3 regions of the Chryseobacterium sp. HR92 genome follow, and region 2 is predicted to be linked to each of the others. Evidence: riboswitches for the same ligand, from Rfam matches in the RefSeq annotation. Region 2 holds a riboswitch; each other region holds the start of a gene.
What was found. Region 2 has a riboswitch for cobalamin ahead of SFA27_RS21190 (TonB-dependent receptor plug domain-containing protein). Riboswitches for the same ligand answer to the same signal wherever they lie in the genome.
Positions count from the first base shown of each region.

Region 1: another riboswitch for cobalamin. It lies ahead of metE (5-methyltetrahydropteroyltriglutamate--homocysteine S-methyltransferase); the one in region 2 lies ahead of SFA27_RS21190 (TonB-dependent receptor plug domain-containing protein).
Region 3: another riboswitch for cobalamin. It lies ahead of SFA27_RS13130 (hypothetical protein); the one in region 2 lies ahead of SFA27_RS21190 (TonB-dependent receptor plug domain-containing protein).

Region 1 covers NZ_CP139139.1:2,879,145-2,889,908, reverse strand. Annotated here, with positions in the region: gene mmsB (3-hydroxyisobutyrate dehydrogenase) at 1-56, shown strand, start outside; gene SFA27_RS13090 (enoyl-CoA hydratase/isomerase family protein) at 152-934, shown strand; gene SFA27_RS13085 (Lrp/AsnC family transcriptional regulator) at 1,025-1,486, opposite strand; cobalamin riboswitch at 1,682-1,866, shown strand; gene metE (5-methyltetrahydropteroyltriglutamate--homocysteine S-methyltransferase) at 2,041-4,344, shown strand; gene SFA27_RS13075 (AraC family transcriptional regulator) at 4,544-5,341, opposite strand; gene SFA27_RS13070 (aldehyde dehydrogenase family protein) at 5,469-6,884, opposite strand; gene SFA27_RS13065 (DUF1062 domain-containing protein) at 7,404-8,051, shown strand; gene SFA27_RS13060 (RNA polymerase sigma factor) at 8,121-9,356, opposite strand; gene SFA27_RS13055 (YciI family protein) at 9,529-9,870, opposite strand; gene SFA27_RS13050 (PhzF family isomerase) at 9,950-10,764, opposite strand, start outside.
Region 2 covers NZ_CP139139.1:4,656,939-4,667,702, forward strand. Annotated here, with positions in the region: gene SFA27_RS21165 (T9SS type A sorting domain-containing protein) at 1-489, shown strand, start outside; gene SFA27_RS21170 (T9SS type A sorting domain-containing protein) at 712-1,500, shown strand; gene SFA27_RS21175 (DUF5074 domain-containing protein) at 1,671-3,929, opposite strand; gene SFA27_RS21180 (hypothetical protein) at 3,958-5,151, opposite strand; gene SFA27_RS21185 (YncE family protein) at 5,166-6,299, opposite strand; gene SFA27_RS21190 (TonB-dependent receptor plug domain-containing protein) at 6,296-8,329, opposite strand; cobalamin riboswitch at 8,438-8,624, opposite strand; gene SFA27_RS21195 (transporter) at 8,717-9,664, opposite strand; gene SFA27_RS21200 (cytochrome-c peroxidase) at 9,678-10,727, opposite strand; gene SFA27_RS21205 (MbnP family protein) at 10,720-10,764, opposite strand, start outside.
Region 3 covers NZ_CP139139.1:2,894,662-2,905,425, forward strand. Annotated here, with positions in the region: gene SFA27_RS13110 (CoA-acylating methylmalonate-semialdehyde dehydrogenase) at 1-141, opposite strand, end outside; gene SFA27_RS13115 (bifunctional 2-methylcitrate dehydratase/aconitate hydratase) at 276-1,727, opposite strand; gene prpC (2-methylcitrate synthase) at 1,828-2,982, opposite strand; gene prpB (methylisocitrate lyase) at 2,985-3,881, opposite strand; gene SFA27_RS13130 (hypothetical protein) at 3,868-4,104, opposite strand; cobalamin riboswitch at 4,338-4,530, opposite strand; gene SFA27_RS13135 (hypothetical protein) at 5,048-5,590, opposite strand; gene SFA27_RS13140 (VOC family protein) at 5,690-6,058, opposite strand; gene SFA27_RS13145 (dihydrofolate reductase family protein) at 6,106-6,699, opposite strand; gene SFA27_RS13150 (alpha/beta fold hydrolase) at 6,733-7,602, opposite strand; gene SFA27_RS13155 (bacteriocin-like protein) at 7,886-8,029, shown strand; gene SFA27_RS13160 (hypothetical protein) at 8,390-9,298, opposite strand; gene SFA27_RS13165 (hypothetical protein) at 9,310-10,158, opposite strand; gene SFA27_RS13170 (hypothetical protein) at 10,169-10,764, opposite strand, start outside.

The DNA of each region.
Region 1 (10,764 bases), 1.8 Mb from region 2:
GAAACGGAAAAACAGACTTTTCAAGTATTATCCAATTTCTAAATAGAGACCTTTAAAAATTTGAATAGAAGATAAAAACCTCTCTATGACCACTTTTCAATAATTTTCAACTATCAACTATCAACTATCAACTATCAACTATCAATTAAAAATGACTTTCGAAACATTACTATATCAACAAAACGGGCACATCGGAACACTGAGGATTAACCGTCCGCAGGCATTAAATGCTTTGAATAAACAGGTTTTACAGGAACTGAAATCATTTGCCAGCCAGATAAGATCAGATAAAAATATCAGAGTGTTAATTATTACAGGTTCCGGTGAAAAAGCTTTTGTTGCAGGGGCGGATATTAAAGCAATGCAGCAAATGACTCCCGCAGAAGCAGAGACTTTTTCAATTGCTGCACAAGCTTCTTTTAATGCGATCGAAGAACTTCCTTTTGCGGTGATAGCCGCTGTAAATGGTTTTGCATTGGGAGGAGGTTGTGAACTCGCTTTATCCTGTGATATTATTCTGGCCAGCGGGAAAGCAAAATTTGGACTCCCTGAAGTAACATTAGGATTATTGCCTTGTTTTGGCGGAACCCAGCGTCTTCCAAGAGCTATTGGATTATACAAAGCAAGAGAAATGGTTTTCTCCGGAGAATTTTATTCCGCAGAAGCCTGTAAAGATTTTGGTTTTGTCAATCATGTTTTTGCTCCCGAAGAATTACTGAACGAAGCCCAAAAACTGGCAGAAAAAATTGCTGCAAGAGGACCTGTAGCTGTGGCAAAAGCGAAACAATCTTTAAATACAGGATTTGAACTGCATATCACAGACGGATTACAGCAGGAAGCCGCCTTATTCGGAGAATTGTTTACAACACAAGATCACAATGAAGGCATTGGGGCATTTATAGAAAAACGAAACCCGGACTTTAAAGGAAGCTAATGGGAATGGAAAATTGAGAATTAAAACTAGGATGGCTTAACATAATAAATCGTTAGGTATCATGCTTAATTTTTTAATTCTCAATTTTTATTAGATGGTGATTCCATGATTGTTTTTCACTTCAGCCATGACAAACGTACTGTGGGTACTCCCGATAGAATCTACAGATCCAAGTTTGTTAAACACAAAATCCTGGTAATGTTTCATATCCCGTACCTGAACTTTCAAAAGGAAATCAAAATCTCCGGAAATATTGTAACATTCCGCAACTTCTTCAATTTCTAAAATTTCTTTCACAAAATCATACCCCACAGATCTGTCGTGAATTTTTAGCTTAATCTGACAGAAAACCGTAAAGCTGCGGTTGAGCTTTTCAGCATCAAGAACAGCCGCATACCTTTTCACAAATCCTTCCTGTTCCAATCTTTTTACCCTTTCAAAAACCGGTGAAGTAGAGAGGTTCACTTCCTTTGCAAGCTCTTTAACGGTCAGTTTTGCATTTTTCTGGAGCAGCCTGAGCAGCTGTACATCCTTATCATCGAGTTGTTCCACAGAATATTATTCTTTTAGATTATAAAAACAGTCAAATTTAAAGAATTGTATGCTTTTATTAATGTTTTTAAAAGTTTATTTTGCTTAATTAATTGACTTTAATTGTATGTTTATTCTGTATTGTTAATTTTACACAAAATTAAAAACTTTTACTGATGACCATTGTTAGAGGTAAAAGTACAGTTCTTTAGAGATACTTCATCAAACAGGAAAGGTTTTACTTAACGTAGACTAATAGGGAATCGTGTGAGAATCACGAGCTGTCGCGCAACTGTAAGTAACACCGAAGGTTTCTGTCCTTGTATATCCACTGCCAAAATCGGGAAGGATGACGGAAACTGTTACAAGTCAGGAGACCTGCCTTTACTGAATTGACAATGCTTTCGCGGTCTGAAGCTTTTGGGTCATACAGATGATATATCGGATTCATGTGTTTTTTCTTTATGGGAAATGCACAATCTGTTATATCATGATTCCAGAAATTTTTATCCGTTAAAACATTCCGAAGCATTTTAAAAAGACTTTACCATTAAGTTTAATTAAAAAGTAAAAAAATGCAAACTCACATTCTGGGCTATCCGCGTATTGGTAGCAAAAGAGAACTCAAAAAAGCCTGCGAGCAATATTGGTCAGGTAAAATCCTTTTGGAAGAACTTCTGAATACAGGCAGAAATATCTGTAACCAAAACTGGAACATTCAGAAAGAAGCGGGAATAGATCTTATTCCTTGTAATGATTTTTCATACTATGATCAGGTATTGGACATGAGCCTTGTGGTAGGGGCGATTCCTGCACGTTACCATGAAGTAGTGCTTAAAAAGAACAACTCTGAACTGGATCTTTATTTTGCAATGGCAAGAGGATATCAGAAAGATGGACTAGATATTACTGCAATGGAAATGACAAAATGGTTCGATACCAATTATCATTATATCGTTCCCGAGTTTTATAAAAACCAGCAGTTTAAACTGAGCTCAGATAAAATTTTTAATGAATTTGCAGGAGCAAAACAGGCAGGAATCAATGCAAAACCTGTAATTATCGGACTGGTTTCTTATCTGTTATTAGGAAAAGAGAAAGAAGAAGGATTTGATAAACTGGATCTGGCTGCAAACCTTCTTCCCGTATATATAGAGATCTTAACTAAACTTCAGGAGCAGGGCGCAGAGTGGATTCAGTTTGATGAACCTTTTTTAGCATTGGATTTAACGGAGAAAGCAAAAGAAACCTATCATTTTGTGTACGCCGAAATAAGAAAACGTTTCCCGAAACTGAAATTTATGGTGGCCACTTATTTTGAAGGATTAAATGATAATGGATTACTTGCTGTATCACTTCCTGTAAATGTATTACATATTGATCTTGTGAGAAATCCTGAACAATTAGACGATATTCTGAATATTGTTCCGGAAAGTTTAAGTCTTTCATTGGGAGTGGTTGACGGAAGAAATATCTGGAAAAATGATTTTGAAAAGTCTTTATATTTCATCAATAAAGCAATTGAGAAATTAGGATCAGAAAGGATTTTGATTGCTCCTTCCTCTTCATTGCTTCATTCGCCATGTGATCTGGATTTTGAAACCAGTCTTAACCCGGAAATTAAAAACTGGCTGGCTTTTGCCAAACAGAAAGTGACAGAAGTTGTAACGCTTAAAGAACTGGTATCCGGAACAGAAAATGAACAGATTCTTGCTTCTTTTGAAGAAAATAAAAAAGCAATTGCAAGCAGAAAAACATCCTCGCTTATTCATAATGATGAGGTGAAGCAAAGAGCAAATGCTGTCACTGAAAAAGATACACAAAGGATAAATACTTTTAAAATCCGTAAAGAAGAACAGCAGAAAGTACTACAGCTTCCTTTATTCCCAACGACTACGATCGGATCATTTCCACAGACAACGGAGGTAAGAAGCTGGAGAGCAAAATTCAAGAAAGGAGAGCTGACAGCAGAACAGTATGATACATTACTGAAGGAGGAAACCCAAAGAACGATTAACTGGCAGGAAGACATCGGAATAGATGTATTGGTTCACGGGGAATTTGAACGTAACGATATGGTGGAATATTTCGGGGAACAGCTGGAAGGTTTTGTATTCACAAAAAATGGCTGGGTACAGAGCTATGGAAGCCGTTGTGTAAAACCTCCTGTGATCTTCGGTGATGTTTCCCGTCCGACACCAATGACGGTATATTGGTCTCAATATGCACAATCCCAGACTGAAAAATGGGTAAAAGGAATGCTTACGGGTCCGGTTACTATTTTACAATGGTCATTTGTGCGTGATGATCAGCCTCGTTCCGAGACATGTAAACAGATTGCTCTGGCCATCCGTGATGAGGTTGTGGATCTTGAAAAAGCAGGAATCAGAATTATTCAGATTGATGAGCCTGCGATAAGAGAAGGGCTTCCATTACGAAAAACAGATTGGCAGAACTATCTGAAATGGGCCGTAGAAGCTTTCAGAATTTCAGCAAGCGGAGTGGAAGATGCCACCCAGATTCATACCCATATGTGTTATTCAGAATTCAATGATATTATTGAAAACATTGCCGATATGGATGCAGACGTGATTACCATAGAATGTTCCCGTTCTCAGATGGAGCTGCTGAATGCTTTCGCAAATTTCAGATATCCGAATGAAATTGGTCCCGGAGTATATGATATTCATTCCCCAAGGGTTCCGTCAAAAGAAGAAATGATTGAACTGCTGAGAAAAGCCCAAAACGTGATCCCGGCCAGCCAGCTTTGGGTAAATCCCGACTGCGGACTGAAAACAAGGCATTGGGAAGAAACCGAAAAAGCTTTGATAGCAATGGTAGCCGCAGCTAAAGAAGCTTCCGTAGAATATGCACTTTAAAATAGTTTAAAATAATTAGATACAATTTCTCAGATCGTGCCATGATATTCATGGCACGATTTATTATAGTAACCCTTTAAAACATTGCTCTATGTTCCTGAAAGTTTGAAAAGTGATATGAAAGTGAAAATTATTACAATAGCTGTTATCATCCTGGTGATTCTCGCTTTCAGATACTTTTTTTTAGATGAAGTTTAGGTTATTTTGCCTGTAATGAACTCGGTGGATAACCAAACTGTTTTTTAAATGCAAAGGAGAAATGGGATAAATTTTCAAACCCGAGATCCAGATAAATATCAGAAACCGATCTTCCTTTTTGGGTAAGCAGAAAATGTGCTTCCTTTAGCCGTCGAAGCTGCAGCCATTGTCTTGGAGGAATACCAAAAATCTTTTGAAAATCTCTTTTAAACGCAGACAGACTTCTCCCGGTTAGATAAGCAAAACGTTCCACATTGACATTGAAATGAAAATTTTTGTTCATAAATGTTTCAATATCTATTTTATAAGGCTCTGAGAAATCAAATAAAATATCTTTAAGGCCCGGATCATTGCTCAGCATCAGAAGTAAAGCTTCTTTCTGTTTGAGACGCAGAAGTTCTGTAGAAGCAGGAAGTTCTTCATAAGCCAGTAAAGAATACATAAAAGAAGTTAACGCCTTTTGATCCGGTTTTATAAAGGCCGGAGTATTGTCCTTCTTTTCTGCCTGATATCCATACTCACGGCTGAAATCACGTAAAATAGCTTCATCAAAATAGATGGTTACTGTTCTTATCTCACCATTTTTAGGAGGATATTTAGCAAATTTCAAAAGACGGTTTTTCCTTGCGGAATAAAGCTCTCCTTCCTTGAACATCGTTTTTGTAATCCCGTCATTCAGTTCCATTTCCCCGGAAAGCACCAGTCCCAGGCTGTGGATCCGTGCAAATTGTTCTCCTTCCCTGAATTCTGAAAAGTGACAGGAGTAATTGATAGGTAAAGGAATATTATTTTCGCTCATAGCTCAGACGGGTATTTCTTGATCGATTCTTTTTTCAAACTTACAAAACTTTTTTAGTACCACTGATGGATTACATATTGTTTAAATCCTCAAAGCCTGCTATTCATAGACTTTGAGGATTGCAATATCAGGCAAGAATTGTTTTAGGTTCCAGATAAGCTTCCAATCCGAATACCCCATACTCACGGCCGATACCGCTTTGTTTGAAGCCACCGAAAGGAGCATAAGGATCATGTGAAAACCCATTGATACAAATTCTTCCGGCATCAATCTGTGCGGCAATACGTTCTGCATGCTCTTTATCGGAAGAACTGATGTAAGCTGCGAGACCGTAAGTAGTGTCATTGGCAATGGAAACAGCTTCCTCTTCATTAGTATAAGGAATAATAGACAGCACAGGCCCGAAAATCTCCTCCTGAGCGATACGCATATCATTACGGACATTGGTAAAAATGGTTGCTTTTACAAAATTACCGTTTTCAAGACCTTCCGGCTTTCCTTCACCACCTGCAAGCAGAGTAGCACCTTCTTCCTGTCCCAGGCGGATGTAGCTTTGTACTCTTTCAAACTGCTTGGTGCTTACCATAGGCCCTACAAGAGTATCTTCTTCATCAGGATTTCCTACTTTTACTTGTTCTGCAGCTTTTTTAGCCAGTTCATTCACTTTATCCAATCGGTTTTTGGGAACAAGCAGACGGGTAGGAGCGATACATGCTTGTCCGTTGTTCATATACGCTCCGAAAACAGCCATGGGAATAGCTTTTTCCAGATCGGCATCTTCAAGGATGATATTAGGTGATTTTCCTCCAAGTTCAAGCGTTACTCTTTTCATAGTATCTACGGCTCCTTTGGCAATAGCTTTTCCCGTAAGGGTGGACCCAGTGAAAGAAATTTTGGCGATGTCCGGATGCTGCGTAATTTCTGCGCCTACTACATTTCCTAATCCGTTTACAATATTGAATATTCCTGCAGGTAAACCGGCTTCATGGAAACATTCAGTAAGCAGCTGGGTTTGTGCAGCACTCATTTCACTTGGTTTGATAACGGCAGTACATCCCGCTGCAATAGCGGTAGCCAGTTTGTTGCAGATGAAACTGTTGCTGGCATTCCATGGAGTAATGATTCCTACCACTCCCAAAGATTCAAAACGTACCTTAGAATGTCCTACAGTTTTTTCAAAATCATAAGATTCTAAAGTCGTAATGGTTGTTGTAAAGGCTGAAATGGCATTTTGAACACTCATTCTGCAGAACTGCAGGGTTCCTCCATATTCATTTACCATCACAGAAACCAGCTCATCCTCCCGTTTGCTCACAGCTTCATGTAGTTTTTTAAGTAAACTGATACGTTCTTCTTTTGTTGTTTTTGAAAAGGTTGAAAAAGCTTTCTTCGCTGCGGCGATGGCTATTCGGGTATCTTCTTCATTCCCAAGAACGACTTCTCCGGTTTTTTGATTGGTCGTAGGGTTGATAAGGTCAAATGTTTCTGTTCCATTCGGTGTAACAAATTCACCGTTGATGTAAATTTTATTAATCTGTTTCATTTTGATGATTTTAATACCACAAAGTTCGTCACAAACAGAAAAGACAGGTTTGCTGTAAGGTTCAATTTTTATTTGTTGTATGGCTCATTTTAGAGACTGATTTCTATGGGAAATACAAACTGTTTGTTATCTTTTTTGAATTAATAGGAAAAAATGATTTGTTCTTCCCTGAAATTGATTACTTTTATCATAACCAAGTAAATAGGTCGTTTTGAGAACAACACTTAAACTTATTACTGCTTAGTATCAGTCTTCGTAACCACAGGCTGATCGTTCTTTCGTTTGGGTAATTCTACCCAAACAGGTTTTCATTTCATCATATTATTACTGTATTGCCTGCAAAGGGCAGCTATATCTGTTGTTTTTAGTCTTATCATTATGATTTTCAAAGACTGAATACAGATTACAATTATACCTTAAGAATAGTCTTTGGGTAAGTCTCAGATGTATCAACCTTCTTGTAATGCGTGAATAATATGGAAAAAATCCAACAAAGAATAACAAGCACGATTATAAGTAATGAGTACAACACATATTTGGGAGGTAAAAGCGAAAAATACTCCCTTACTAAAAAAGAAATGCAATCATTGTAGCAGCGACAGGTTTTACTGCAGCGATAAATTCAGACTGAATGCTCAAAAAAAGAATATTGATATATGGTTGATTTACCGATGTATAAAATGCAGCAACACCTATAACATGACTGTTTTTTCAAGAATAAGAACAGAATCTGTCAGTAAAGAACTGTTTAATAAATTTTCAGAAAATAATACGGAAATTGCCTGGGAATATGCTTTCTCACAGGAAATAAGACGGAAAAATAATGTAGAAGCAGATATGGAAAGTGTAGAATATGAAATCCTGTACAATACCATCTCTGTTGAAGATCTGATCAGGATGGACAGTGAAATGATTTCGTTTCAAATACAATGTTCTTTTGATTTTAACGTAAGAGTTTCCACTGTTATCAGGACATGTTTAGGTCTTTCATCATCTAAATTGAATCTTCTGCTTGATTCAGATACAGTTTATTTTAACGGAAAGCCTTTACAAAAGAAATACAAGATTAAAAACAGTGATATCATTAATATCAACAGGCAAGAGCTTATCAACATTTATCTTATTGGGAAAGAGAGCTTATTTCTCAATATTGTAAATGATAAATAATAAAAAAAGAGGCTGTCTCAAGAGTCAAATTATTTGACTCTTGAGACAGCCTCTTTTGTATGTTGAAATTTACTTTGTTTCTTTTAAAAGATTGATCTGTTTCTGTAACGTCTGTTTTTCCGGCTTTGATTTGGTCAGACGGATCGCTTCTTCAAAATGAGGAATTGCTTTATCAGGATGGTTTTCAGAATATAAATATCCCAGTAATCCATGATAATACCCGTTACCGGTGAGATTAAGCTTTTCAACTTCTGTGGCAGCTATCTCTTTTCCGTACACTTTGGAAAAAGCAAAAGCCCTGTTTAAGGCAGTAACCGGAGAGTATTCAATGATAACAAGCTGATTGTACAGGTTTAAAATATGCGGCCATTTATCTTTGGCAGATGAAGTATGCCAATACGCAATACCTGCTTCCAGATGATATTTTGAAACGGAAGTAGTATTGGTCTCACAGGCTTCTATGAGGTAATAATTACCTTTTTCTATCAAAGTTGTATCCCATAATGTTTCGTCCTGTTCATCAAAAAGAATGGCTTCACCTTGTTCATTGGTTCTTGCATCAAGTCTTGAACTCTGAAAACACATCAGGGCCAGCAGTGCATTGGTCTTTGGAATATTGGTAAATGGGTTATCGGTAAGGATCAGGGTAAGTCTTATGGCTTCCAGACAAAGGTCTTTACGGATCAAAAGATTATTTGTTCTGGAGAAATAACCTTCATTAAACAATAAATATAAAGTAGCCAATACCGTCTCCAGACGCTGATGAATATCCTGTTCACTTAAAGAATCTACTGTAAAATGGTGTGTTCTGAGAGCTTCCCGGCCCCGTTGCAAACGTTTTTTAATTGTTTCCGTTTTAGAAAGGAAAGCATTGGCAATTTCTTCCACGCTGAAACCGCAGAGGATCTGAAGAGCCAGACATATCTGGGTTTCCTGGGAATTGACAGGGTTGCAGGCTGCAAAAATCATTTCCAGCTGGCTGTCCGAGATGTTTTTGGTATCGAAATCTATTGTTGGATGCTCTTTTTCAGCGGTTCTTATTTCCTCTTCTTTGTTTTTTTCAATAATGGACAGATGTTTGAAATAGTCCTTGGCTTTATTCTTAGCCACTGTATAAAGCCAGGCTGCAGGATTATCCGGAAGTCCGTTTACAGCCCAGTATTCCGAAGCTTTAAGGAAGGTGTCACCAGCAATATCTTCTGCAATTTCGATATGTTTAATATCAAAACTTCTGCAAAGCACCGCAACAATTTTGCTGTACTCAGTTCTGAATAAATGCGGTGTTATTTCATTCGGATTTGTCATGGCTGATCAAAAGACTATATTAAAGGTAATTATATTTGTTTTGAAAGCTTGAAACACTGGAGTTACTATTTTTCTGCAAAAATCTGCGGCATCTGCACAATTTACGTGAAGGTTTTGTATTTTATTTTCTATAGATTGAGCAGATGACGCAGATGAAATTTCATAATTACTATTACAATTTACTGATTTCCCTTACTTCCACATTTCCCCCAAATAACAGAATAGGACAGTCTTTGCATAAAGCTGCAGCTTCTTCAATGGATTCTGCGTTGATAAGGGTGTATCCCATAATTGATTCTTTAATCTCAGCGTAAGGACCATCGGAAATTACTCCGTCGGATTTTACAACCTGTCCTGTACTTTCCAGGCGGTTTCCCCTGTCTGCCAGTTTATTTTGCGCAGCAATTCCTGCGATCCAGTTCATCCATTTCTGGGTATTGGCCTGCATTTGTTCCGGTGATGTCTTGGGCATAGACTTGTAGTCTGCACGGAAGACTAATAAGAATTCTTTCATTGTATTCAAATTTTTGATTCATCTTAATGACGACCAGCTCTTTTCAATGGGGACAATTTTTTTAATATAGATATCAGAATTATTTCAAAGTCATAGTGGTTCTGAAAACGCTTACTGCATTTCCGGTAATCCTGATTATATCTGGCTGGTTGTCTTTTATACTAACCCGTACTTTTACTTCACCAATCCTGTTGATGGCTTCCCCTTGTCGTCCGGTAAATTCAAAAATACCATCAATAGTTTCTTTAATTTTGTTTTGAATAAGATACCCGCCCAAAGGGCCGTTCGCATTTCCGGTAACCGGATCTTCAGAAATACCGATAGCGGGTGCAAACATTCTTCCATTGGTTAATATCTCTTTTTCATCTATATCGAAAGTAAACACAAAATACCCGTTACAGCCGATTTCTTTACTGAGCTTTGTCAAAGCAGCAAGGTCCGGAACCAGACGATTTAAGGTGATATTGCTTTTAATACCGATCATTACTTTTGAATGGCCCGTGGAAGCGATTTGTACAGGACATTTTTCATCAAGATCATCCATTGTCAGTCCCAGAGCAAGCACAATTCTTTGGATTATTGAAATATCAAAAACAGGACTCAGCTCAAATTTTCCCTGTGTCATGGTGATGAGATAATCATTATATTCTCTTTCAATATGAATTGGTAATATTCCGATTTGTGTATGTATTGCAATAGTACAGGAATCCAGAGAATCTTCCTGAGCTTTTGCATAGAGAGCTGCAATGGTAGCATGTCCACAGGAAGGAACTTCTGTGGTAGGAGTAAAATACCGGATGTGATAATCGAAATTTTCGTTGGGATTATTAGGTTTGAAGACAAATGCTGTTTCAGAATTATTAAGTTCTCTGGCAACGAGCTGCATTTCTTCAG
Region 2 (10,764 bases):
CTGGTTGTAGGAATCGGGACAGACAACATTCCATTATCTGTACAGCTATTAAGCGGGGTAACTCTTGAAACTATGAATGGAGGTACTTCTAATGAAGACCGCAGAACAATAGATGTAAGTCTTCTTAAGCTGGGGGCAACACCCAACAGAGGAACAGTAGAATTCAAGCCGACAAAACCTTATGACGGAATAAGAATAGGCTTAACGGGAGGTGTATTAAGTCTTGGCGGCGGATTCAGAATTTATTATGCTTATCAGGATCCATTGATCAGCATTATGGCTCACAGCCAAAACGGGCAGGTTACTCTTGGAGGAAATATTCCGGTAGAAGGCTCAGAAGTCACGCTGTTCAATACTTCCGGAAAAGAAGTATATCGCTCTACACTAAAATCAAACACTTTTGAGCCAAGACAGTCTGAAGGTGTTTATATTATGAATGTACAAACTAAAGAAGGAAAAATATATTCCAGAAAAATTTTAATTAAATAATTCAATAAACAATACAATAAGTGCGGCAGACTTTTAAGCTGTCGTATTTTTTGTATTCATTTTCAATGAAATATAAAAACCAATTCATTAAGTAAAAATAAATTCATAATTGCAAATATCAATAAATCATTAACAAATCACATAAATATGAAATAAAATAATCAACATAATCATTTTATTTATAAATTTACAAAAAAGCTAAAACCCAAAATTTTTCTACATATGAAAACTTATTTATTACTTGGCCAACGCACAATGAAAGCTGCAGTTTTGGCATCGTTCCTATTTTTAACAAGCACAATATCTTTTGCACAGATTGTGAAAACCTATGCAAGCAGCCAAACCAATCAGGTATTGGGAGTATGTTTAGGCTGCGGAGTATTGAACCCTCAAAATGCGGTAGGAAGTAACGAAACCGACTACTCTACAATCCAGGTTTCAGTAGGCCTTTTGGCAAGAACAGAACAGACATTGATCTTCCCAACGACCAATATCGCAAACAACACCAATAAACTGGTAATTGGAATTGGTTCAAATGGTACTCCACTATCTGCTCAGGTATTGGGAGGTGTAACGATTGAAACATTTAACGGAAATGTTTCCAACAACGATTACCAAAATCTTACCAATAAGCTGCTCAACATTGGAGCTGGAGATCCAAGCTTAGGTGAGATTGAGCTTACCATGAATATTCCTTTTGACCGTGTCAAAATCAATGTGAATTCAGGATTATTGAATATTGGTGGAGAACTTAGAGTATATTATGCTTATCAGTACAAAGATCCGCACATCAATTTCATGGCTCACAGTGAGAATGGACAGTTTACCCTTGACAAAAATATTTCTGCACAAGGTTCGGAGGTTAGTCTAACCAATACTTCAGGAAAAGAGGTATTCCGTTCTAAACTGACATCGAATACATTTGAAACAAAACAGCCACAAGGAGTATATATTATGACCCTTCAAACGAAAGAAGGAAAAACATACTCTAAAAAGGTAATTATCAAATAACAAAGATCCGTAACAGATCAAACCCGGCAAGCTTTTCAAGCTTGCCGGGTTTTTTATACGAATAATTTATACTATTCTTCATGATCAATAGGGTTTCATCATCTCATTAAAAAAACCCTGACCAGTTTCGGTCAGGGTTATATTAACAAGATTTACTATCTGGAATAGTATTAGTTTTTGATCAGTTTTTGCTGATATACTGCTTTATCTGTTACAGCTTTTAAAATATAAATCCCTTTTGGAAGCACACTTACATTCATCTGGCCGTTGTTCAATTGTGCATTGACAACTCTCCCTGAAGCATCATAAACAGTAACACTCTGGATTTTCTCCTGAGTTTTAATGGTAAGAATATCAGTTACCGGATTCGGATAAATGCTGAATTCAAGTTTCTTAACTTCAGCAGTTGCTAAAGTTGAAGCAGTACTGTTTACAGTAAGTGTTTTTTCTACCAATTTACCATTTGAATTAAAGCTGATCATGATATCAGAAGTTCCTGAAACAAGCGGTGTCAACACCAGCTCATCACTATCATTAATCACTGCTGAAACTACTGTAGGGTTACTGTTTGACTTTATAGATTTCACCACAGATACTGCCATATTATCAGCATCGGAAACTATTGTTTTCAAATCAATCGTAGTGATATTTCCTGCTGTAACCTGTGAAGGTAAAACGCTGCTCACAACCGGAGCCGAATTATTGGTAAATACAGTCAATGCAGGGAACCAATAGTAATCATTCAAAGTTTTTGTACTGGTAAGAGTTCCGCTCATATTATAAGTATGGATCCAGTTCTTCTGGTAGTGTGCACCGTATCCGCTTTCTGTAGTGTTCAGAACAAGTTCACCGGTAACAGGATTTACACGAAGTGCCGCACCATAAGGAATTTGCTTAAATTGTCCTGTCTGCCCCGGAATTGCTGCAAAGTTTTCGTTAAATGTTTTCGTTGTAACATCAAATCTTACAATCTGTGTTCCTGAGCTCCAGCTGCTGATTGAATTGATCCAGTATAAAGCATTCTCTTTATTACTTGCTGAAAATTTACCGGCATTCCATGCTCCCCAGTCTCCAATGTACTTCGTTGTTGGAATGTTGTAAACCTGTGTGGCAAAAGTAGTAGGATTGATGCTGATCAGCTTCTGATCCTGAATTCCCCATACACTTCCGTCTTTAGCCTGAGCAACAGAATAGAAACCACCGGCAATAGTACTCACTACCGTATCTGTATTAGGATTAATTACTAAAATTCCTACCCCTTGCTTCACGGCAAATACATATTGTGATGTACGGATCATGTTTCCAATCTGACCGCTACCCCCAGTTCCGGTAATTAAAGAACCTACCTGTAAATTATCAATATTGAAAGTAACAATTCCTGTAGAAGTACCAATATATCCTTTATGTTCATTGACTCCTACGAATGATCTTCCATCACCACCTCCGATATTATTAAATCCTGCAATTTTCTGCATGGTCTGCGCATTGGCTACAACCAGTCTACCTCCGGGAGTATACTGAGTATCTCCTCCGTCGGCAGCCTGCTTGGATACAAAATAGAATTTATCTCCATAGATTGTTCCGTATTGGGTCGTCGCACCAAAAGCCTGGTTATTATTTGCGTTACTGTATACACGGTAATTGATCTGTCCATTGTTGTCAATAAAGTTTACAGAGCCATTGGTATGCCCAAACCATTCTTCGTTCACCATGAAATATCCATTGGTAAAATTATTGGAAGCAACATATGGGGAAACAGGGGTAAGCGTAGATGAAATTGGAGTAGTATTAAAGCCTGGATTAAAGTTCCAGACATCCCATGAACCGTTTTCCAATGCACGTGAAGAAGCTCCAACACTGGAATATCCAAAATCTGCATCTGCAGGGTTCTTTACCCAATAAGCCCAATATCCGTTAACCGTCCAGCCAGACTGCCAGTGATCATTAGCAGCATCTACGATGGTATAGCTGTCAAAATCATAAGCTGTAGTATTCACAAAACCATTTACCGGATATAAAGGATAAGTGGTATTTCCACTTTTGATCAATGCATTGGTACCCTGACCATTGATATCAAAACCTATTCCACCAACCGCTGATCCAAATTGTGTTCCTTGATACAGCAATGTGTATAATCTGTGGTCTGCTTTAGCAATAGCTTTAAGCATATCTTCTCCTGTAGCATTCCCATCCCACTTGAATCCCCAAACCATAGCATCAGGGTTTTTACTGTCATTCCATTGTACTACAAAAGCAGCCTGATTGGCTCCCGATCCCACCCAATACTGAATATCAGAAAAACTGATCGTTGTCGTATTAAGATTGCTGATCCCTGAAATATCATTTCTGGGTACACCCTGAACTTTTATCTGTGCATTTGATAAGCATGCAAACAGAAAAAGCATCATAAAAAGATAAAACTTTTTCATTTTTTATTAATTTAAATAGATTGAATTGTTATTTGAAATGTAAATCGTAGGCTCCTGCAACTTCTGTAGAAACCTCTCCTAGCCAGCCAGCTTCCTGATTGACTCCTGTATATATTTTCATAAAATCAACACCGGGAAGTTTTACGTATTTCCCACTTCTGTCTACCGCCCAGGAAATATCAATATTTGAGGCATCATCATTATTCGGGGCATTATCAGCATATCCGAAATCATATGATTTTCCTACCCAATAAGATCCGTCACCGTTCTGATCATGGAAATTGTTCGCCAGGCGTGTTCCAGAAAAACCGTAAGAACTATCTGTAAACCACAAAGGATAGTAGCTCTGTGCATGAAAAGTATTTTTTGTTTTAAAGCCCTGGTTTCCAAGGTTGTCATTCCACTTGATATATTCTACATCGGTTTGCCAGAATTCAGTTCCTGCCACAGGTGTTTTATTTTCATCAGGCTTATGATAAGTGATGCTGTAATCTTTTACGGTTGTATTTTTGAAATATTCGCTGCCTGCAATTTCATACCATTCATCATTATCAGGTTTTCCGTTTTTGTTTCTGTCATAGGCTACCATAATAATTCCCGGTTCACAGGATCCTGAACGTTGATCCGCGGCATCATTTCCAAAGAAAGCATTTCCCAGTACTTTAAAATCACGTCCATTCAGGTTCGGAATAGTATGGTCAAAACCGAAAACAACATATCCTCCATATCCTCCCAGGCTGATCATGGTAGAATTACCTCCCACCAAAGATTCGTTTGCTTTCTGAAGCATATTTGCAGCTGTATTTCCAGGTAAATATTCCGGAATTTCATTCATGAACTGTCCTACAGCGGGGCGGAATTCTAATACTTTCGCAATATATTTACTATAAGGTGTTTTTTCTTTGGTAACGATTATTTTAGAATGATAAACCTGTTCGTTTCCTTTATGGTTAATCTTCAGAGTTAAAGGATAAGCATCTGCATCGGGACTGATAAATTCAAGCTCTGAGTTTTGAGAGATAATAGAGTCATTGATACTCCACGTAACTGAACCTGAAGCATTGGTAGGAATACTCAAAACCTTTAACCGTTCAATGGTATAGGAATCGTCAAGACCGTTGAATGTAAATTCATCTTCATCATCATGTTTACAGGCTATCACTCCTATCAGGAGACATGATAAAAACCCGGTTTTTAAATAAGTAAAGGTATTTTTGTTCATTTCTTAAAGTTTGGTTATTTGTATAAAAAGGTGAAGTGAGCCGGGATATTTCCGCCCTCTGTTTTCCATTTAAAGTGTCCGTTTTTATCAAAGCAGTACACAAATCCCATGGATACGTAATTTCTGGCATCTGTCATGTAGATATCTTCTGTAATTGGGTTTACAGCAATTCCGTAAGGTGTTTTAATGGCTGTTTCGTATTCTTTGTCGAAAATCCTGTTCGCAATGATTTGTTCTGTTTTCACATCAATAATTCCAAAACTCTTTTTATAGCTGTGGGTATTGTAATTGAATTCATTGCCGTAGAAATAAAGTTTATCATTAACGATTGTCATTTCACTTACAGCAAGGTGGAAATCTTTTTTAACCATTCCCGTTGCTGCATCTATAAGATATAAACTGGAAGGAACATTATAGTAATCTCCTCTTGAACTCACATACAGATCACCATAATTGTCTTTTTTAATGTGGTGAAGATTGATCGCAACATTTAATTTTTTAAGTTCTGTGAAAGTGTTCAGATCAATTACGGAAACAGTATTATCGTAATCGGGAGCTTTATATCCTCCGGAATTGGCCACAAATAATGTATTCCCTACAATTTCCATTTCTTCAGGCTGATATCCCACTACCACTTCACGCTGAATGGAAAGAGAAGCTGTGTCAATTTCCACTACTTTTCCTTTTGGTGCTTTTGGGTTTATTGCTACAGGACCGGCATAACTGCTGGCATAAGCTTTCCCGTCTTTGAAGGCCAAATATCTGCAGTTTTGCAAAGGAATAGAAGTAATACGCTTTGCTGTTTTTGCGTCCAATACTTCAATTTTATTGGAAACATTGACAACGATGTACAGCTTGCTGCCGTAGACTTTAATATCATTTCCTACATCTCCCAGCTCTTTCACCACATTCGGGTTAATCTCAGCATAGATATTCCGGTAGTAGGTTCCTTTGGTATAATCAAAAAAGTCCAGCGTACATTTGTTGCTTCCCATATTTCCTTCATTCAGCATATAGAAACCTTTTATTGCCGTATTTTCTGATGGAAGTCCTTCTACCACTTCCTGGCGGACAATGATATCATCTGTACGGCATGAAGTAAGAAAAGCTAATACAAGAAATAAAAAATAAAAGTTTAGTTTTCTCATAGGGTGAAGTTTAGAATAAGTTTAAAGTTTCTTCCGGGCATCGGATAATTGATTACTACGTCATAGTATTGATTGAAGATATTATTCATCTCCAGGCTTACTTTAAATTGATGATTGGCCCAGTTGAATTTTTTCTGAACAGACAGATCATGAGTATACCAGGGCTGTACATAATTGTATTGAATGTTGTCCTGATTCACATCATACCTTTCTCCAACGTACATCGCGCTGTAATTGAAGCTCCAGTCTTTATAATCTGCCATCAGACTGAAAGACCCGCTATGCCAGGGCGTATAGGGAATCTGATTACGATAAAAAGTATCCTCCGGGTCAGTCATATCTCTTGCACTTTGATAGGTATAAGAAAGCAGCGGTCTGAGGATTACTTTTCCCAGCTGAAATTCTGTCTGTACATTCACGTCAGCACCTATGATTTCAACCATTCCAAGGTTCATCATCAGCCAGCGGAACATGCTTCCGTTTGGAGCTGCTACAATTTTATCCTGTACTTTGTTGTAGTAACCGTCTACTTTAGCATAAAAGGTCTTAAAGAGACGGTTGTTATAATTCTTCTGATAGGTAAATCCTACATCATACTGATTAGTAAACTCCGGTTTCAGGTAAGTATTGCCGATATTGGTATAATATAAATCATTGAAGGTTGGAAGTCGGAAAATCCTTTTATAGAAAGCTCTGAGGGTAAGCTCAGGAATTTTTTCAGGCTGATAGCTCATAAATACGGCAGGCGTCCACTCTCTGCTGTCTCCGGGTCTTTTGTTTTTTCTTACTTCTTCAAAAGTAAAAGTTCCTAAAAGGCTTCCCAGGATTTTGAACCTGTTCCATTGATATGTTGTTGCCAATGCTACCAATGTGGTGTAACGTGTAGGATAAGAAAAGTTATCCAGATTGGCATCCAGATTATTATACTGAAAATCTCCACTCAGGCTGACATCCCAATTGGGAGTAATAGAATAGATATTGGATGAGGAAAGATAAAGCTCTCGTTGGATATAAGTATTATCGGTATGAATAATGGATTGCGAACGAACTGTGTCCATAAAATGGGTATAATCGTAAGCGAATTTTGCTTTCAATTGGGTTTCAAACTTGGGAAACAGTTTTTTTCTCAGATTGGCCTGTACAAAATAATTTTCATCAGAAAGTCTCGCTCCTCTTCCTCCGAAACGTCCATTCACAATAGGTGCCGGCATTCCACGGTCTGAAATATAACCATAACCACGGATATTCCAGCTTCCGTTATTTAAAATTCCGTTGAAAGACGTTTCAAAACGCTTTGCTTTGATATCTGAATCCTGTCTCTTAGCAATGGTATCATAAGCCTGCTGGCCGTCAGGATATTTCTTGGCATATCGAAATCTGTAAATTCCGTCACTCTGCATAAATTCTCCACTGAAGCTGGCGGAAATTCTGTCTGAAATTTTCTGTTCCAATCGGAATGACGGATTAAAAAGATCAATGGAGGCACTTTTTGCTCTTATAACGAGATTGGTTTTTCTTGTTCCTTTAAATACAGGTGTTTTTGGCTGTAAATAGATAGATCCCGAAGACCCGAAGTCTTTTGCCGGTTGAAAAATCTCACTTTTCTGTCCGTTGTATAATGATATTTCTTCCAGATCGTCCAAAGAATATCTTCCCAGGTCAACAAGTCCGTTTTGGGCATTTCCCAGTTGAATTCCATCATAGAAAACCCCTACATGCTGGCTTCCCATGCTACGGATATTAATGGTTTTCAAACCACCCAATCCTCCATAGTCTTTGATCTGCACTCCGGAAAAATACCGCAGGGCATCTGCTACGGAATGACTGTTCAGCCTTTCCAGCTGCTCGCCCTGCAGGGTTTGCGCCGGAAGAATTTCTTTGAAATTTTTCTTGTAAAGGCTGATCACCTTGATGGATTCTTCCCGAACACTGTCTTTTTTCTTGATTTGAGAGGACAAAAGTTGAGATGTTATCACCAGTATTGTGAAAACAGCTTTATGAATTGCAGAAGTAGTTAGTTTTGCTGCCATTAGCTCATTTAGGATAATGATGACGCTAATGGATGTAAGAATACAACGACAAAGCACAGCTGTCACTGCACAGAATCATTGATGTCCTAAGCTTTATTCCACGAAAGCGTCAAACGATTATTTTCTGGCAGGTCTTCTGACTTACTCCATTTTTGAAATCCTTCCCATTAAAAAAACAGTGGATATATTCTTCAAAAACTTTGGTGCGGAGCTTACAGCAGCGGGTCTGTTCCGGATTTTCACCGGATTCCCTTTTAAGAGCTTTTTATGGCTCACCAAATTTCGGCAAAGATAAAGAATTATTCCTAACCCCCAATTAAAATCATGATTCATAAACAATTAAAGCTCCCGAAGGAGCTTTAACATCATTTCATAGAGGGCACCATCTTAAATTCCAATATTCAGGAAAACACTGAATCTTGATTTTGCTTCAATATCTCCTCCTGCCAGATGAGTATACATGGGAAGCATAAGTTCACTTCCCAGACTCAACTTTTTATAAGAGGCCTCAAATCCCAGTTTTCCGTACAAAGCACTTCCTGCAGTATTGGGCAAGGCTTCATCGAATTGTTTATTCTGGGCATAGACCTCTCCCTGAACTCCCGTTTTTATAGAAAAAATAGATTTTTTATTTCCTGCAACCTGATAAAATCCCGTCGCTGCATAGTTCCATTGGTTCCCAAAACGGTAATTTTTCTTATTCTCAGTTTTGATCGTGTAATCTGTATTAACCAATACAGCTACTTTATTTTTCTGAAATTTATAATTCAAAGCCGCCTGATAATCCCAGCTTCCGGTTCCCAACTGAAAACTTGGATTAACACCGGACGCTCCTTTTTCATCAAATTTCCCCAAAGGTATTTTTACTCCTAAACCTCCGCTCAGATGGTGGAAATTATCTTTAGAGCTCATCAGCTGGTAAATCCCCATTAGGTTCAGATCTCCGATTCCATTGATTTTGATATCTCCCTGCATTGTTTTCTTTTCATGGAAATGAAAGGGCAGGCTTGCATATACGCTCAGTTTTTTAGTCAGTGGAATTTTCTCCCAAAGCTGCAGCGTATTGAAATACTGATCCTGGGTAAGGTCTTTTACAAATAAATTTTCTTTGGCTTTATAATGCTGAGCAAAGTATTTGATTCCGATAAACTGTGGATTCAATAAAGACTCAAAGCCGGAAGATCCGTTTCCTGCTGCACAGCCGCACGCATCACAATCATCATCAAAATCGAATCTGCTAAAGGTATTCGGATCAATATAAGCACTGTCTCTAATAATCTTTGCCTGATACTGACTAAACAGGATCAAACTTACTATCACTATAATCTTCTTCATGTTTTCTATAAAATTATTCTGCAAATTTTGGATTGGATATAAAACTTTTATCCGATAATGTTTTCAGGAACGCAATGATTGATTGTTTTTCCTGACTATTCATAGCAATTCCCACATGACCATTCTGTTTTAATTGTGGATCAAGGTTGGGATTATCTTCCACCTGATCCGAGTAGAAATTGAGTACCGCCTCTAAGGTGTAAAATCTTCCATCATGCATATAAGGTGCAGTATATTCTACATTTCTTAAACTCGGAACACGGAATTTCATCCAATCTACCTGATTAAGGCTAACTCTGTAACGTCCCGCATCCTTAAATTCTGTATTGTAATACATTCCCGTATTTCTGAAGCTTTCATCAGTAAACAGTTCTCCGCTATGGCAGGAAGCACATTTCTGTCCAAACAAAGCTATTCCCTGAGATTCTGCTGAAGTCAGCTGTTCCTTTCCCTGTTTGAATCTGTCGTATTTTGAATCCGCAGAGATCAGTGAAGCCATAAACTGCGACAATGCTTTCAGAATTCTTTCTCCTGTAATGGTTTCATCTCCATAAGCTTCTCTGAACAGTTTTTTATACTTCTGGTCATCTTTTATCTTTGAAATAGCTTCCGGTATGGAGCTGTCCATTTCATTCACATCTGTAATTGGGCTGATCGGTTGTTCATTCAAATTATGAATCACCCCATCCCACATATACCTTTTCAAAAAAGCCATGTTCTGAATGGGTGGAGCATTCCTGATTCCTATTCTGTCATCCACACCATGACTTACAGTATGACCGTGATGGGTAAAGGCATTTTCCTGGATATGACAGAAGCCGCATGAAATGGTATTGTTCCGGGAAAGCCTTCCTTCATAGAATAATTTTCGTCCCAGTTCTACTCCATTTTTGGTTACCGGATTCATCGTTTTATCAAAAGTCATTTCCGGAAAATAAGAAGGAAACTGCAGATTGTATGCTTCATCTTTTTCCAGTGGCTGCATCACCTCATCAGAACAGGAAACACAGCTTAACATGAATACAAGCAGCACCAATAATGTCTTAATAAAAAAATTAATCATTGTGAACGTGATCTACTTTAAACATTTTTGTAAGGTT
Region 3 (10,764 bases), 1.8 Mb from region 2:
AGCTTCATCTATTTCAGATAATTCTGTGAGAGGAACTTCTGCAAGGATCTCCTGTGAAGCAGGATTTTCTACAGGAAGATAGTTTTTTGTTTTACTTTCTGTAAAATTTCCATTGATTAATATTTTTATTTTTTGTGACATAGTTTTTAAATTAAAAATGGAGAACTGAAAGTTATGATCATAAAAATGAGAATGGAGAATTGATTATTTTCAAAAAAATATCGACTATTCATTAAAAACGTTTTGATATTCAATTCTCCATTTTCTTATTGATTTTAAATAACTAAAAGATCTACGAATTCATTGACGTTAAGATTGGCTAATGTGTCATATTCCAATGAATTTTCAAGAATCGTTCTCTGTTGTTTTTCCGGGAAAATACGGGCAAGGTTCACTTTATATTTCTTGATCAGTTCAGGAATACCTTCGTCTCTTCTGCGTTTGTGGCCAATAGGATATTCTACCACTATTTCGTCTAAAACAGTTCCGTCATTAAGTTCTACTGTCATCGCATTTGCAATAGAACGTTTTTCCGGATCGTGATAATCTGCTGTAAACTGAATATCTTCCACACATTCAATTTTGTCACGAAGTACATCAATTCTTGGATCTGAAGCGATGTTATCTTCATAATCGGCAGCTGTCAGTCTTCCATAGATCAATGGTACAGCCACCATATATTGGATGCAGTGGTCACGGTCGGCAGGATTATTTAAAGGTCCTTTTTTATCAATAATTCTAATAGCAGCTTCGTGGGTACGGATGGTAATTTTTTTGATATCATTTGTTGTTTTTCCAAGGTCTCTTAAAGTTGCATGTAATGTCATTGCTGCTTCTACTGCGGTCTGCGAGTGAAATTCAGCAGGGAAGGAAATTTTAAAAAGAACATTTTCCATTACGTAAGAACTATATTCTCTTTGGAATTTGAATTCATTCCCTTTGAAGGAGACATCGTAGAATCCCCATGTTTTTGCAGTCAATACAGATGGATAGCCCATTTCTCCTGTTTGTGCAATCAGGGCAAGACGTACAGCCCTTGATGTAGCATCTCCTGCAGCCCACGATTTGCGGGAACCTGTATTGGGAGCGTGGCGGTAAGTTCTTAAAGACTGTCCGTCCACAAAAGCCAGTGATACGGCATTGATAATTTCATCACGGTTTAATCCGATCAGCTTTCCTACTACAGCTGTAGAAGCGAGCTTTACCAATACAACGTGATCCAGCCCTACTTTATTGAATGAATTTTCCAATGCCATTACCCCCTGGATTTCGTGAGCCATAATCATTGCTTCCAGGACCTGTTTCATTTTTAAAGGTGCTTTTCCATCTGCAATATTTGTTCTGGATAACCAGTCTGCAGTGGCTAAAATTCCTCCAAGATTATCAGAAGGGTGTCCCCATTCTGCAGCCAGCCATGTATCATTGAAATCCAGCCAACGGATGATAGCTCCAATATTGAACGCTGCCTGAATCGGATCCAACTGGAACTGAGTACCCGGTACTTTTGCTCCGTTAGGAACTACCGTTCCTTTTACCACAGGTCCTAAAAGTTTCGTACATGCAGGATAAGTTAATGCTTCCAGACCACAGCCGATCGTATCCAGAAGACAGTAATGAGCAGTCTTCCATGCCAAGTCATTTTTAATTTCGTAGTTTAAGACATAGTCTGCAATGTCTGCTAATACCTGATCGGGTTGTGGTCTTTCGTTTGAGATGTGTGAACTCATTTTTTTATCGTTGAAAAATTTAATTAAATAAAAGTTAAAAGTGGAAAATTGAAAATTGAAAATGAATTATTCCTTTTTCATTTCCACATTCTATGTTCCATTATTTTCGGTCGTTAATGGATACAAATTCTTTGTTTTCGGGCCCTGTATAGTTGGCACTTGGGCGGATAATCTTTCCATCCTGTCTCTGTTCTATGATGTGAGCACTCCATCCTGTCACTCTTGAAATAACAAATAAGGGGGTGAACATCAGAGTAGGAACTCCCATCAGATGATAAGAAACAGCGGAGAACCAGTCCAGATTCGGGAACATTTTCTTTTCTTCCCACATGATCGTTTCCAGTCTTTCAGCAATATCATACAGCAGCATATCTCCTGCTTCTTCGGAAAGTTCTTTAGCCACTTTTTTAATGACTACATTTCTCGGATCTGAAATGGTATACACCGGATGCCCGAATCCGATAATCACTTCTTTATTGGCAATGCGCTGGCGAATATCACTTTCAGCTTCATCCGGAGAATTATAACGGCTCTGGATTTCAAAAGCAACTTCATTAGCACCTCCATGTTTTGGTCCTCTTAAGGCACCAATGGCTCCGGTAATGGCAGAGTAAATGTCAGATCCTGTTCCTGCAATCACACGGCTCGTAAATGTTGAGGCATTAAATTCATGTTCTGCATAAAGGTTTAACGAAATTTCCATTGCTTTTACCCATGACTCTGCGGGTTTCTTCCCGTGTAACAGGTGAAGGAAATGCCCTCCTATTGTATCATCATCAGTTTCTACATCAATTTCTTTTCCATTATGGGTATAATGGTACCAATATAAAAGACCTGAGCTGAAAGATGCCAGTAATTTGTCTGCAATATCTCTTGCTCCCGCCATATTATGGTCATCTTTTTCCGGCTGAATACTTCCGATAGCAGAAACCATAGAACGCATGACATCCATTGGATGGGCTGCAGCAGGAATACTCTTAAGGATATTTCTCACAGAATGAGGCAGTCCTCTCAAAGATTTCAGCTTAGCTTTATAGTTTTTCAATTGTGCTCCGGTAGGCAGCTGGCCATAGATCAAAAGATAGGCTACTTCTTCAAACTGTGCTTTCTCTGCCAGATCCAGAATATCATATCCTCTGTAATGGAGATCGTTTCCACTTTTTCCGACACTGCAAAGCGCAGTATTACCTGCTGCTACCCCTGAAAGCGCAACGCTTTTTTTAGGTTTAAATGTGGGTTCACTGTTATTTGACATTATCAATTATTTTGTTTAAAAAGGTTGTCTAATTTTTGTTCGTAGTCGTAATATCCAATGCTTTGGTAGAGCTCTTCCCTGGTTTGCATGGTATCTAAGACATTGGCCTGGGTTCCTTCTTTGCGAAGATGTTCATATACATTCTGGGCAGCTTTATTGGCAGCACGGAAAGCCGATAGCGGATAAAGAATCAGTTCTACACCTGCATTTTTTAACTCCTCCACCGTGTACATTTTTATCATCCCGAATTCGGTAATATTGGCCAGCACCGGAATTCCCGTAGCTTCAACAAATTTGTGATAAAAGCTTAAGTCAGGAACGGCTTCTGCAAAAATGAAATCTGCTCCCGCTTCCTTGTAAGCGACCGCTCTTTCCAGTGTTTTTTCTAATCCTTCATTGGCAAATGCATCTGTACGGGCACCAATTACAAAATTTTCATCGGTACGGGCATCTGCCGCAGCTTTCAATCTGTCTACCATTTCTTCTTTGGTTACCACTTCTTTTCCCGGTCGGTGTCCACAGCGTTTTGCTCCTACCTGATCTTCAATATGCAGAGCCGCAGCCCCGGCTTTAATCAGTGACTTTACGGTTCTTGCAACATTGAATGCTGAAGGCCCAAATCCGGTGTCAACATCTACCATTAATGGTACTTCGCAGACATTCGTGATACGCTGAACATCTATCAATACATCTTCCAGCGTGGTAATTCCTAAATCAGGAACCCCCAAAGAACCGGCAGCAACACCACCTCCTGAAAGGTAAATTGCATTGAAACCTGTCTGCTGTGCTAATAACGCATGATTGGCATTAATGGTACCAACAATCTGAAGCGGACTTTCTTTTCGCATGGCCTCCCGGAATTTCATGCCGGGAGACTTCAAACTTTCACTTGTAGTCATTATAATATTTATTGTTTAGTTGAAATTTGTTTACAGAAGACCATGAACAGGCACAACAGCAGCCACCATCATTCCATGTGATGGTAAAAAGGAGATCAAAAGGAAGCTGATTGATGTTAATCGTTTTTTGTAATCCGGAATTCGGAATCATTATCTCCATGCAAGCCTGTTTATTTCCAAGTCTGCTGCTTCTGCATAAATAATCGAAATCGAATGGGTACATTTTTTAACTTTTTATATTGATTAAATCTTCATAAAAAGTTCCTGGCAAACTTCACAATGTTTGTAAGAAAGAAAAATATGGAAAAGGAAAATACGATGAATACACGATAATGAAAGAGCATACTACCCCACTACTTATTTGCATCACAAAAATAACATGAGCTGACAAAATATATTGATCCCACTGTTATCCATATCGTATCATACCTGACTATAAGCTTCAGACCGCGAAAGCATCGTCAATTCGAAATAGGCAGGTCTCCTGACTTGTAACAGTTTTTATCGCCCTTCCCATATAACCAGGTATACAGTGGACCTTTATTTGATAAAAACCTTGATGTTACTTACAGTTGCGCGACAGTTCGTGATTTGCACACGATTCCCTTTTAAGACACAGCTAAGTGTAACCAGTTTCGGTTGATAAAGAAGATGTTAAGAACTCCTTGGTGGTAAATATAGGTATTTTATAAAAACGTGAAAGATATTTTATGCAAACAATAACTATTTATCTATAACCCATTGATTTTGTTGTTATTAAAAATACACTTTTCATCCAATAGGCATTATAATTTAGATGATTATGCTTGTTTTTTGTTACTAAATCCCTAAGATATGAGACGAAAAAATCAAACAAGTTTAAAGAAACCGCTTATTTACTATTGTTTTTCATCCTGTGATTAAAGTGTTTTTTTGAATTGTTTTTTTAAGGATAGTGGATCTTTATCTTTTGATATTAAATGATCTTTTTTATATCTTTTTTAGCCAGAAATTTTAATCTTTATTCTTCAATCCATTTTCTGAAAGCAACTGTGTTGCTTTGTAATCAGAGGAGTTTCAGTACTTTTTTTGGAATGGATCATTTTATACAGCCGGGTATCATTCAATACATTGAAAAAATCCGCCAAAAAGTGACGGATTTTATAGTATTTGAGATTCTGTTAAAATTAATTTGCGGCCGGATCAATCAGTCCTGTAGTAAGACTTAAAAATTTCAGCAGATTTTTATGGTCAAAAAGCAAGGTTGCATAATGTTTCCCTTTCTTAAAAACCAGTTTTGAACCTCCTGGAAATTCACTGCCTGCATCAAGTTTCTGCGTTTTAGCATTGTATTTACTGAACTTAGTTTTGCTGTCCTGCAGTGTGCTTTTATTCATAATAAGGCCAAATGGAAGCCCTTCTACCACTACAGGTTTATTCTCTGAAATGGTAAAAAACATTTCATTAACAGCATTATTTCCTCCCAAGCTGCAGTACAACTCCAAACCTGTTTTTGTAGGCCATTTTGCATATTTTTCCTCATTGGCATCTTCATAAAACATAGTTTTCACATTCAATGCTTTTGAGATTTTATCGGGAGTTTGTGGAAAAATAAATTCTGTATTTTTATCCAATAAGGAGTTGAGAACTGCTGTTTTCTGTGAAAATGCAGTGATACTTATCAGCTGAAAAAAGAGGGTTAAGATGAAAGTTAGTGGTTTCGTCTTCATGGATTGTTTAAAATTTTAATGATTTGAAAGTTAAAGGTATTAAAATTTTGATTAAAACCACATTTTAAGCAATTTTCCACACCTTCTTTCTGTCTTTTGCTATTTTCTTTCTTGTACATTAAACACGGTGCCAGCAGGATCTGTAATCCAGTGCATATTTTCAGGAAGCTCTTCAATCTCATCACAGGTTTCTACTCCGTTCGATTGGAGGTATTCTGTAGCTTTTTCTACATCAGGAACCGTCAGCTGTAACCAGGTTTCAGAATGGGTGTAATTATCTACACAGTCTAACCAGATGATATTATTCCCGAATTTTACCTCATGGGTTCTGGAAACAGTTGGATTATTAATCGGTTTTTCTTCAACATTCAGATGTAAAATATCCCTGTAAAAAGCTACCGTTTTTTCATATTTATTTTTTGGAATTTTTATGGCAATATTTATTCCTGCTTCAAATTTTGTATCCATATTGTAGGTTTAACAGTTGTAAAAAATAAAATTAATTAAGACATTATTTACACTTCAACATTCCCTGTTACAATTTCTCCGGAACGTCTGTAATTCGCTATAATGACTCCTTTTGATGTTACATGGCTTTCCGTCAGAACAAAAGCAGCCGGAACCGAATTATCATCAAACAGCTTTTTCCCTCGGCCAAGGATCAACGGATATATTTTTAGGCGAAGTTCATCTACAAGATCATGTTTCAACAACAGATGAATCAGTTCGCTACTGCCCCAAATCTGAATATCAGCACCTTCCGATTGTTTAAGTTTCCGGATATCATCCAGGTTTTTGAGAAAAAAGGTATTCTTCCAATCCGAATGTTCCATGGTTTGAGACAGAACATACTTGTTTCCTTCATTGATTCCCGGCCAAAATTCAGCATGCTGAGGCCAGTACGATGAAAAAATATCAAATGTTTTTCTTCCAAGGAGATAATCAGTCTGTTTCATTTCTTCCTGCATGATTTCACCGAAAAGTTCATCACCATATGATACAGTCCATCCGCCATATTTAAAATTTCCGGATGTATCTTCTTCAGGGCCGCCAGGTGCCTGCATAACACCATCCATTGTAATCATTGATAAGACAATTATTTTTCTCATTATATTCAATTTTATAAATGATATTCTATCTGATTATTGTAAAAAACTATTCAGGTAATTCAGAATTGTTGCGGTTTGCATCATCAGGCTGACATGGCTTTGCCCCGGAACAATTGCCAGTTGGGATTTGGGCATAGGCCCCATATCTGCAGACACTCCACCGCCTAATAATTTATAAGTTTTTGCCAGCTCGGTTTTATCTAAACCATCATTATCTCCAGCAATAATTAAAACAGGCGCTGAAATTTTAGAAATATTATCATCACCCAGGTCGAATGGTTGTCCGGCAGTAGCTATCATCTGCTCCAGAAATTTTGTCCATTTTGTTTTATCGGGCGCTACGGCATCATAAGCGGTATGCATAGGGCTGTTCATGAAGAGCTCAGGTTTCATCCCTTTAAATGCACTATTAACTTCAGGCAGCCAGCCGCTATTTTTATAAGTTGAAGAAATAATGACCAGCTTATTCAGTCTTTGCGGGCTCTGTATTGCCAGCTGATAAGCGATTGCCCCGCCAAAGCTATATCCTGCTATATCTGCCTTATCAATTTTAAGATAGTCCATGACCTTTGTCACATCATTCGCCAGATCAGTATGTGATAATTTCCGTTCTGAAAACGGAGTATGTCCATGTCCCTGTAATTCAACAGCGATTACTTTTCTGTTTTTTGACAGTTCCGGGATCAACTCGCCCCAATTCATATCAATCGTCATGAAGGCACCATGCAGCAATACAATGGGCTTTCCTTTGCCATAGACCTCGTAGTAAACTTTGATACCATTAACAGGTGCATAGCCACTTTCAGATGGTTTCACTTTTTGCCCGTAAACCTGTGATGCAATAGCGATAACAGTAAAAATCAGTAATGACTTCAGGGTTGAGAATTTGAATACACTTTTCATAATATTGTCGGATTTGGTAGTTAAACTTTTAACCAAAATTAGCAAGTCATTATGAAATTCCACTTGTCACAAGACAAGATTTTTCTTAAACGAAATCAGTTCTTATACATTCTGTTTAATAGGGTGTTTTCGCACTTTTAAACATATCAGATTTTACACAATTTCAGAAAGTTTAAGGTAAAATATAAAATAATAGCGCGATTGAAGATAAATATTTTCACAATAATTCAACAAAAATTGATAAAAATTTATTAATTTCGGATAGAACTAAACCTAAAATATTATGAAAAATTTAAAGAAAATCGAAAGACAGGAATTGAAAACAATTAAGGGTGGTATTGACTGCAGAGGCGGACAGATTTGTTTAATCGGCGGAAAGTGGCAATGCATGCCATATGACGGATGTGGTGGTGGAAACCAGCCTTAAGTTTTAATTTAATTATCTGGCTATGAAAAATTCTAAAAAAATTTCAAGAGATCAGTTGAAGAGTATTAATGGCGGAGCAATGAGCTGTTCCGAAGCATGCTGTCCTCCTCCGGGAATAAAGAGATGTCCCTGGGTGATTTGCATAGCACCATGTGAGATATTAAGCTAAAACATTGTATTCTCCAAAATAAAGACCTGTAATTCGTATGAATTGCAGGTTTCTATTTTAAATTCTCTATGTCTTTTTTTTTCAAGACTATATTTTTAATGTAAATTTATTCTTCATTCAAAAAAGTCTCCTCAATCAGATTGGGAGACTTAAAAATTACAATTAGATTGTTCAAACCTATTGAAATATCTTTACTGTTCAACTATTGTAAGCGCATTGTAAGCCCCACTTCCTGAGACATCGAATTGGCTGATTGTACCATCAAATGCTACTGTAATCCATGTAAAAGGTCTTAATTTGCTGCCTTTATTCAGGTATACACTTACTGTACAGGCTGAACCTACGGGTACTGCATTGGGACTTGCTCCGGTATCAGAAGCATATCCATTATTTGTTTTGATTCTTTGTGTAATGGTGCCGGCAGAATCTCTCACTTCCCAAATTGCTTCAGTTTGATTATTGGCCCCGGTATTAACCTGGCTGGATTGTAATGCAAATGTAAAAGTTGCAAAATAAACGCCATCACGCGGTGCTGTAAATTCACCTGTAGCCGGGTCGAAATTTGAGGTTGGAACTCCTGAATCAGAGTCTAATTTTTCAGTCCAGTTCGTTAAATAAGAAGATCTTCTTTGAACTACGCCGGATTTGGTTCCTATTTCTGAGGGAGCAGCACTTTCAAATACATAGGTATCCTGAGTTGTTTTACTTGCCATTACTATAATACGCGGCTTCCCTTTAGGAAAAAAACTGACCCAATTTGAACCGTCGGAAAATTCTAAATATCCTTTTACCCCAATGGCAGGACTTGCAATATATCGTAATGCTCCAGCCCCGGCTTGAGCAGCAGTCTTCGCTGTATTTCCAATAGCAACAGAACTATTGGTTCCACCACGCAAATCCAGAGCTACCTTGGGATTGGCAACCATAACACCTGCCCTTCCCGAACTATTAATTATAATATTCCCGGCATCCGTCTTAACTTCAAGAGGATTAGAAGGATTGGATACTCCTATTCCTATTTGACCGCTTACATATGTTACTTTCAGTGACAAAACAATAACAGCACTGATCAATTTTTTTATTCTATTTTTTCGTCCCATTATCATGTATTTTATAATTCACTAATACTTAAATTATTTAATTTGCTGTCATTTAAAGTATTTCGGGCACTGCCTATATTATGCCTGATGCTAAATTTTATAGTATTATCTTTTTTAAGGTTGAAAATAGCATTGCAATTACCACTTATGTAATTACTTACTGTACCAGCCTGAAAAGCAGGATAAGAATTTATTGTTTTAAATACAGGAATGTTATCTGTACTTTGATTGCTTTCTATTGCAGTTTCTATAAAGGTATTTTTAGGGATATTTCCATTAGCCAGCGTGATGTTGAAAGAAACCAGATAAAAACCATCACGAGGAGCTTTAAAAATTCCTGTGGAAGGATCAAAGTCTCCAGTAGCACCAGCACCTAAATCAACTGTTTCTGTCCAATCTGTAATAACCGTCGAAGCTGCACTTGGAATACTTTGTGCAGAGCCTTTACTGGCATTTACTAGTGCTTTGGTTGGAGCAGTAAGTGGCAATGCAATCCATTGTTCCCCGTCAGAATATTCTAAAAATCCACCGTTATTGTAGCGTATGGCACCTCCTCCCGCTGCAGAAGGGCTCTGTGTATTATTGCCTAAGCCAATAATTCCCTGGTCAGATGAAGACCTCAGATCAACTTTAGTAACCGGATTTAAAAGTCCAAAGCCAACCTGACCTTGTGGTGTAATCACAACATCATTAGATATTTTTGTTGCATCGGGTGCAGAGCCGTTATCTTTTCCCGCATCTATATGTAAAGGTTGTGCAGGCGTAGGAGTGAAAAACCCTATTTGTGCTGTTGTTTTAGTTGCAGAAAAAAATAAAATACAAGCAAATAGTTTATAAGTTATAATGATCTTCTTTTTCATAATCTATATCTTAATGTTCTATTATGGTTAAATTGTTAAATCCATCATCTGGATTTGCAGGATTAGAAGAATCAGTTGTAACCCTTAGCGGAATAGCGCCTGAGGTTAGATTTTGGTATAGTCTGGCACTTACCTTAGTCCCTGCAGTAAGCGTGAGGGTAACGGTACTTGATCCTCCAGCCTGCGTTGAACGTGTAGAATTTGCATCATCAGATGTGCCTGTCATAGACTGGCCGAAAGTTTTATATACACTGGCAAGAACAGTGTTTGTAGTAGGATTATAAAATTGCGATTCAACTCTGGAACCATCACTAATAACAGCTCCGTTAAAATTGAATGTTAATAAAAAAGTATACGTCCCATTTCGGGGAGCTGTAAACTCGCCAGAGCTTGGATCAAAACTATTGCTCATGTCACGTACCTCGTTCCAATTAATAATGGTTGTTGCAGAAGCAGAAGGTATAGATTGGCTTACGATTTTACGAACAACGATTACAGCCTTTTGAGGGGCAATATAAGCTTTGTGCCATACAGCGCCATCAGAGACTTCAATTTTTGCTCCTACCGGTATACTGTTTACATCATATCGTGTAGCACCCGCACCTG